Linked DNA regions of Shimia isoporae. The protein of the gene in region 2 interacts with the protein of the main gene of each other region in a pairwise test. Links are inferred from orthologs where the notes say so. Each region holds a gene or a part of one and is shown on either strand. Other genes may lie near its edges. The genes, in order: dnaE and dnaQ.

Region 1 (4,416 bases), on a different replicon or contig from region 2:
TTCACAAGAAAAACCCCACGTCGCTTGACGCGCAGCGGCCTGACGACCTATCTGGACACCATGGAAAAACTCGAAGAACAGATCGCCCACCTGACACGCACCGTCGAGGAACTCAGCGACGTTATCGCCCGTCAGGACGGCGAAATCGCCTTGCTGACCCGCCGTGTGCAAATGCTGCTGGAACGCGAAGCCAGCCGCGAGTCCGATGGCGGCGGCGGTGTGGTCATGGGCGACGAACGCCCGCCGCATTACTGAGGCTGCGTCCAAGCTTAAATCGGAAGTGTGGCGCTCTTACCTGCCTCAGAACTCCTCCACCGCCATCACACCTTCAACAGATTTCAAAGCACCTTTGATCTGCGGATTGACAGGGAATCCGGCACCCGCATCGATTTCCACCTCGCCGGGCAACTCCATGTTGTTGAGGCAGAACATCACGGGTCCCTTTGGGGCTTTCGGGTTGGCTTCCTTGGCGCCTCGCAGGATGTTGGCCACCGGCACCACCGCAGAACTGTCATCAAGATAAATCTTGAGCCCCGAATTGCCTGCATCCGCCGCGATCACGTCCACCGGCGTCATGGACTGCGCCAGCAGCTTGAGCTGGTCGCTCTCCATCTCGGCTTTGACTGTGACCACCACTTTTGAGCCGGTTTCCAGATGCTCCCGACACTTTTCCAGCGTGTCCGAGAATATTGTGACCTCGTAAGCACCGGTCGGATCTGACAGTTGCGCAAAGGCAAACCGATTGCCCTTTGCGGACTTCCTCTCCTGCCGCCCGGAAACCCGACCGGCCAGCTTCGCGACCAACGGTCCGCCTCGTGCCTTTTCGGTCAATTCGTCAAGCGTGAGCACCTGCTTGCGCTTGAGGGCCGGCATATAATCTTCCAACGGGTGCCCCGACAGGAAGAAGCCAATCGCGCGGGCTTCCTCATCAAGTTTCTCTGCGGGCAGCCAGTCGCCCGCAGGCGACAAGCGCGGCTCGGGCAGGTCATCGCCTGCCTCGCCAAACAGGGACACCTGATCGCTGGCTTTCTGATCGTGGATCGCCGCGGAGTAGTTCACCAAGCCATCCAGGCTTTCCAGCACCCGCCGCCGGTTGTTGTCCAGTTGATCAAACGCGCCTGATCGGGCCAGCATTTCCAGTGGACGCTTGCCCACCTTTTTGAGATCAACCCGGCGGGCAAAATCAAACAGCGTCGCAAAGGGTTTGTCGACGCCATCCACCTTACGCCCTTCGGTGACCAGCTTCATCGCTTCGATACCGACGTTCTTCAGCGCACCGAGCGCATAGACCAGAGCTCCGTCGACCACCTTGAACGTCGCATCCGAGCGGTTCACGCAGGGCGGCACATAAGGCAACTTCAGCGCCTTCTTCACTTCTTCAAAGTAAACCGCAAGCTTGTCGGTAAGGTGAATATCGCAGTTCATGACACCGGCCATGAACTCGACCGGATGGTTGGCCTTGAGCCACGCGGTCTGGTAACTCACCACGGCATAGGCCGCCGCGTGCGATTTGTTAAAGCCGTAGTTGGCGAACTTCTCCAGAAGGTCGAAAACCTCACTGGCTTTCTTCGCCGGAACCCCGTTTTCGGCCGCGCCCTTCTCGAACTTCGGACGCTCGGCGTCCATCGCCTCCTTGATCTTTTTACCCATCGCACGACGCAACAGGTCAGCGCCGCCAAGTGAGTAGCCCGCCATAACCTGCGCGATCTGCATCACCTGTTCCTGATAAACGATGATCCCCTGCGTCTCTTCGAGGATATGGTCGATCAGCGGGTGGACGGACTCGATCTCCCTCAAGCCATTTTTGACCTCGCAGTAAACCGGAATGTTCTCCATGGGACCCGGACGATAAAGCGCAACAAGCGCAACAATGTCTTCGATACAGGTCGGTTTCATGCGCTTAAGCGCATCCATCATCCCTGTGGATTCCACCTGAAACACGGCCACGGTTTTGGCTGCAGAATATAGTTTGTACGTCGGATCATCATCCAGCGGGATCGCGTTGATCTCATTCACCGCACCTTCTGGCGGCTCGTAAAGTTGGGTGCCATCCGCGGCAATGTGAATATCGCGTCCGGAACTGAGGATCTGTTCAATGGCATTCTGGATGACTGTCAGTGTTTTCAAACCCAGAAAGTCAAACTTAACAAGCCCGGCCTGTTCCACCCATTTCATGTTGAACTGGGTCGCAGGCATGTCCGAGCGCGGGTCTTGGTAAAGCGGCACCAGCGCATCCAGCGGTCTGTCACCAATCACCACGCCAGCTGCGTGTGTGGACGCGTTCCGAAGCAACCCCTCGACCTGCATCCCGTATTTCAGCAACCGGTCCACAACCTCTTCGTTGCGGGCCTCTTCGCGCAACCGCGGCTCCTCTTTCAGCGAGTCCGCAATTGACATTGGTTTCACGCCCTCGACGGGGATCAGCTTGCTCAGCCGATCCACCTGCCCATAAGGCATCTGCAAAACCCGCCCGATGTCGCGCACAGCGGCTTTGGACAACAGCGCACCAAAGGTGATGATCTGCCCCACCTTGTCGCGGCCGTATTTCTCCTGCACGTAGCGGATCACCTCTTCTCGGCGATCCATGCAAAAGTCGATGTCGAAATCCGGCATCGAAACACGTTCCGGGTTGAGGAAACGTTCGAAGAGCAACGAATATCGCAGTGGGTCAAGGTCGGTGATCGTCAACGCATAGGCCACCAGCGAGCCCGCACCCGAGCCCCGCCCGGGGCCCACCGGAATGCCCTGATCCTTGCCCCACTGGATAAAGTCGGCAACGATCAGGAAGTAGCCTGGGAACCCCATTCCTTCGATAATACCAAGCTCGAAATCCAGCCGTTCCTGATACTCCTCTACAGACACCGCGTGCGGGATCACCGCCAAACGGGCCTGCAGACCTTCGTTTGCAATCCGGCGAAGCTCCGCGACCTCGTCATCCGCAAACTTCGGCAGGATCGGGTCCCGGCGATAGGTTGCAAAGGCACAGCGCTTGGCGATTTCTACTGTGTTCTCAATCGCTTCCGGCAAATCCGCAAACAGGGCAACCATCTCTTCCTGAGACTTGAAATAATGCTGCGCCGTCAGGCGCCGGCGGCCGTCCTGTTGATCGACATATGCCCCCTCGGCGATACAGATCAGCGCATCATGGGCTTCGTACATTTCCGTGTTCGGAAAATACACGTCATTGGTGGCCACGAGCGGAATATCCATGCCGTAGGCCATCTCGACAAACCCACGTTCCGTCAGCCTCTCAGCCTCGGGCTGACCGGTCTCTCCCGGGTGTCGCTGCAACTCGACGTAAAGCCGGTCCCTGTAAATCTCTTGGAAGCGCACCATCATGGCTTCCGCATCGGCCCGATGCCCCTGCTGAAGAAGGCGCCCTATGGGTCCGTCTGGTCCGCCCGTCAAACAAATCAGCCCAGCGCTGTGCGCGGCCAATTGCTCTATTGTCACCTGCGGTGCCTCGCCCCCGTCCTTGTCCACATACAGGCACGAACTCAGCTTCATCAGGTTTTCATACCCTTCTTCGCGCTGGCTCAACAAAACCACCGGCGCCGGTGCAGGCGGCTGCGTGCGTCCTGACGGATCATCGTGCGGCATTTTCACTGACACCTGACAGCCAACGATCGGCTGCACTCCGGCGCCCTGCGCGCCGACTGAAAACTCCAGCGCCGCGAAAAGGCTGTTCGTGTCGGTGATCGCCACCGCAGGCATGCCCATATCGGCGCACATGCCCGGCAGTTTCTTGGTCCGAACGGCACCCTCCAAAAGCGAGTATTCGGTATGGACGCGGAGATGAATGAATCGGGGTTGGCTGCTCATGCGCCCAAGCTATCCCAGCCCATCAGCCGAGGAAACGCCCGTTTCGCCACAAAGCGTCAAGTCACTGAATTAATGACAACAAAACGTCCAATTGATCCGGAAAGCCCAAAATTATGCACCGCAGTGCTTTTTGTGTTAACTTCTTCGCAATACCGGACAGGTTGCGCGCTTTTTACCAACCCGTTCTCCCCCGCACCGCGGTGGGAAAAAATTGCTTGCTTTATACATATTTGAACAGGGCGGACCGGACATGGACGACAGCCAGCATTCCTCGCATATCAAAACTATTCTTGAGAAGTTTCACCAGTACGCCAAAGACAACAACGATCTCGATCTGGCCAATTGCAAAGGCACCCAATCGCTTGCCGGATGGTTCATCGGTCCCATGGGAGAGAACGAAGACCTGATGACCCGTATGGCGCTCAAGGCGGTCCAAGCCAACAGCAACGCGCGCCGTGAATACGGCGACCAATGGGATGATCCGGTTTATGTCACCGACAGGATCAAGGCCGAGAAGGACTACAACGACACAGTTGCCGAGATCGAAAACCAGATGGACAAGATGCTCGGCTATCTGCACGGCTCGATCCCTCT
Region 2 (3,312 bases):
GAACCTCATGATGGGCATTTAAACATTGCTGGTTGCGACTTATGTAAGTCACGCGACGGGTCAAGTCCACCTTGGCCACCTAACGTTTGGAGTAAAGCAGACATGTGGCTTTTGTTTGCCTTTGTGGCGGTTCCTTTGATTGAAATCGCCCTTTTTATTAGTGTCGGTGAAGCGATTGGCCTTTGGCCGACCCTTGCAACCGTTGTTATCACAGCCTTTTTGGGTACTTGGCTGGTGCGAAGCCAGGGTTTGGCCGCCGTTGGCAATCTACAGCGGTCCTTCGCCGAGTTGGACGATCCGACCGAACCACTGGCACACGGAGCGATGATCTTGATCTCAGGCGTATTGTTGCTGACGCCCGGATTTTTTACTGATGCCATCGGCTTTTCCTTGCTTGTCCCCTTTGTTCGCTCTGCTGTGTTTCATTACGTGCGCCGACGTGTGACGGTGCAAAGTTTCTCGATGGGCACCAGTCACAACACTTACAATCCACATCCAAGGGCTTCTGATGACATCATCGACGGTGAGTTTTCAGAGGTCGATCCCGCCCAGCGCCCGACCCATCAATCATCCGGCTGGACAAAGCATTGAGGCAGCGCGGCTGACCTGATAAGCAGCCTTCAAAACCTACGTTTTATGGAGTTTCAAATGTCGGAAAACGGCACCGAGGCCGCTCAGGCGCCCCAAATCAAAATGAACGTGCTAACGCAGTTCGTGCGCGACATGTCTTTCGAGAACATTCTCGCCCAGAAAGGCGCCTCTGGTCAGGCGCAACCAGACGTTCAGGTTCAAGTAAATCTGGACGCCAAAAAGCGCCCCGCTGACAATCAGTTCGAAGTCGCGATCAAGCTCAACATCACGTCTAAGAACAAAGAAGATAACAGCGAAATGTTCATCCTCGAGCTGGACTATGCTGGCATCTTCCACGTCGAAGGCGTGCCAGAAGATCAACTGCACCCGTTCCTATTGATCGAGTGCCCGCGCATCCTGTTCCCGTTTGTCCGCCGCATCGTTTCCGACGTAACCCGCGACGGTGGTTTCCCGCCGCTGAATCTGGACAACATCGACTTTGTCGCGCTGTACCGTCAGGAAATCGCGCGCCGCTCAGAAGAGCAAGGCCAGCCGGTCAACTAAGAATTCAGGCGCTGCCCTTTTCGGCAGCGCCTATCCCAGCTTGGACCAAAGAGCGTCCTCACCCATTTTCTCCACAAAATCCTTATGGGCCGCGTCTTCTTCTGCTGTAAGGCGGGACGCCAGTTTTTGTTCGCGTGGGGCAGGGCGCCAGTCATCTTGCACAGAATTCCCCGAACTCTTGCCGCCAGAATCCGAAGCAAGAACCAGGTCGGGCTGCCGTCCACCAATAAGCTCAAGGTAAACTTCGGCGAGAATTTCAGAGTCCAGAAGCGCTCCGTGAAGAGTACGCGAGGAGTTGTCGATCCCGAACCGTCTGCAAAGCGCATCAAGCGACGCGGGTGATCCAGGGAACTTGTTACGCGCAATTTCAAGTGTGTCCAGCGCGCGGCTCATCGGGATTTGCGGAAGGTTCAGCCAACCCAATTCCGCATTGAGAAACTTCATGTCGAACTTGGCGTTGTGAATAACGAGCCTGCTGTCTTCACCAATGAAATCGAGAAACTTCTGCCCGAACGCAGAAAACACCGGCTTATCCAAGAGCGTCACTTCACCGGGCTCGGCCGGTCGTGGAACATCCAAAATATCCGGTCCGATCCCGTGAACGCCAAACGCCTCCTCGGGCATGCCTCTTTCAGGATTGATATAGACATGAAAGGTCTCACCCGTCGGCAGGTGGTTATACAGTTCGAGCGCACCAATTTCGACAATCCTGTCGCCTGAGAACGGGTCAAATCCTGTGGTTTCGGTATCAAGTACGATTTCACGCATGTGCCAACTGCTCTCTGATGGTGCTCACGATTTTCTCGACCTGCGCGCGTGCATGGTCAAGCGTGTCCGTCAGGACAACATAGTCAGATTTCGCAACTTTGTCGTCGTTCGGCATCTGTTTGGCCAGGATTTGTTCGAACTGAGCTTCAGTCATTGTTCCTCGTGCCAGAACCCGCTCTCTCTGCAATTCCGCAGGAATAGAGACACATACAACTGCATCCATCGCAGCATTTCCGCCCGTTTCGAAAAGGATCGGGATATCAAAAACAAGAATATCGCTTTCTGCTTTGGCGACAAACTCTGCGCGATCTTGGGCAACCAAAGGATGCACAATGCCTTCGATCTTCTGCAGGAGTTCCGGGTCCCATTGGATTTCTTGGCGCAATCGATCGCGCGAAACAGCGCCATCCACGATTGCTTGCGGGCAAATCTCGCTTATCGAGGCGATGGCCGCACCTCCATGCGCATAAAGTCTGTGAACCGCCGCGTCTGCATCCCAAAGTGCGCAACCCAGATCCACAAACATCTGCGCCGTTGTCGATTTTCCCATACCAATCGACCCTGTGAGACCAAGCTTAAAGGTCATGCCAGAACCGCACGACGTGTCGCCAGATCAACAGTTGGGCGCTTACCGAACCATCGCTCAAATCCCGGAACCGCCTGGTGAAGCAACATTCCTACGCCATCAACGGTGACACACCCCTTTGCAGACGCTGTTTCCAAAAGCGCTGTGCGCAGGGGCGTGTAAACAAGGTCGGTCACCAAGGTTTCAGCTCGCAATCCATCCAGAGGAACCCGCAACTCCGACTTTCCTGTCATGCCAAGAGATGTTGTGTTGACCAGAGTGTGGGCTTGTTCGACGATGTTGCCTGCCTGAACCCATTCAACGACTTTCACACGTGCACCAAAATCATCCCGAAGGTTGTCACTTCTCACCCGCGTTCGGTTTGTCAGCAAAATCTCGGGCGCACCAGCATCTAACAGCGAAGCGACAACCGCGCGTGCGGCACCACCAGCACCAAGAACAACAGCCGGTCCACCTTTGGGATCCCATTCCTTGGCGTTCTGCTTCAAGTTTTCTATGAAACCATAGCCATCTGTATTGTCGCCAAGGATACTACCGTCTTCTCGGAAAATCAGCGTGTTCACGGCGCCTATGAGCGTGGCGCGATCTGTAATCTGGTCGACAAACTGCATAACCCGCTCTTTGTGCGGGATCGTCACATTGCAGCCGACGAACCCCATTTTTGGCATGGCCTTTAGCACATCACCCAAATCATCGGCTTTTACCTCTAAAGGGACATAGTGTCCGGGAAGCCCGAGAGAGCGTAGCCAATGACCGTGCAAAACGGGTGATTTCGAATGCGCTATCGGGTCGCCAATCACCCCGGCGAGCGGGATTGATGCCAA

The links.
Region 1: the proteins of dnaQ (region 2) and dnaE interact in binary tests that used the Escherichia coli proteins (3 or more experiments, as listed by UniProt). The link is inferred for Shimia isoporae from one-to-one orthologs.

The regions. Positions count from the first base shown.
Region 1 is NZ_SMGR01000003.1:77,576-81,991, forward strand. What follows is about bases 101-4,204. They hold dnaE (DNA polymerase III subunit alpha), read right to left. Parts: upstream 3,823-4,204; coding sequence 301-3,822; downstream 101-300. Other genes in these bases: BXY66_RS14690 (SlyX family protein), read left to right, coding at 101-255; BXY66_RS14700 (pyridoxal phosphate-dependent decarboxylase family protein), read left to right, coding at 4,073-4,204. Also shown: more of BXY66_RS14690, read left to right, coding at 61-100; more of BXY66_RS14700, read left to right, coding at 4,205-4,416. UniProt on the Escherichia coli protein: DNA polymerase III is a complex, multichain enzyme responsible for most of the replicative synthesis in bacteria. This DNA polymerase also exhibits 3' to 5' exonuclease activity. The alpha chain is the DNA polymerase catalytic subunit.
Region 2 is NZ_SMGR01000004.1:67,820-71,131, forward strand. What follows is about bases 34-3,033. They hold dnaQ (DNA polymerase III subunit epsilon), read right to left. Parts: upstream 1,903-3,033; coding sequence 1,165-1,902; downstream 34-1,164. Other genes in these bases: BXY66_RS17195 (FxsA family protein), read left to right, coding at 103-591; secB (protein-export chaperone SecB), read left to right, coding at 649-1,134; coaE (dephospho-CoA kinase), read right to left, coding at 1,895-2,488; BXY66_RS17215 (shikimate dehydrogenase), read right to left, coding at 2,485-3,033. In the rest of the region: more of BXY66_RS17215, read right to left, coding at 3,034-3,312. UniProt on the Escherichia coli protein: DNA polymerase III is a complex, multichain enzyme responsible for most of the replicative synthesis in bacteria. The epsilon subunit contain the editing function and is a proofreading 3'-5' exonuclease.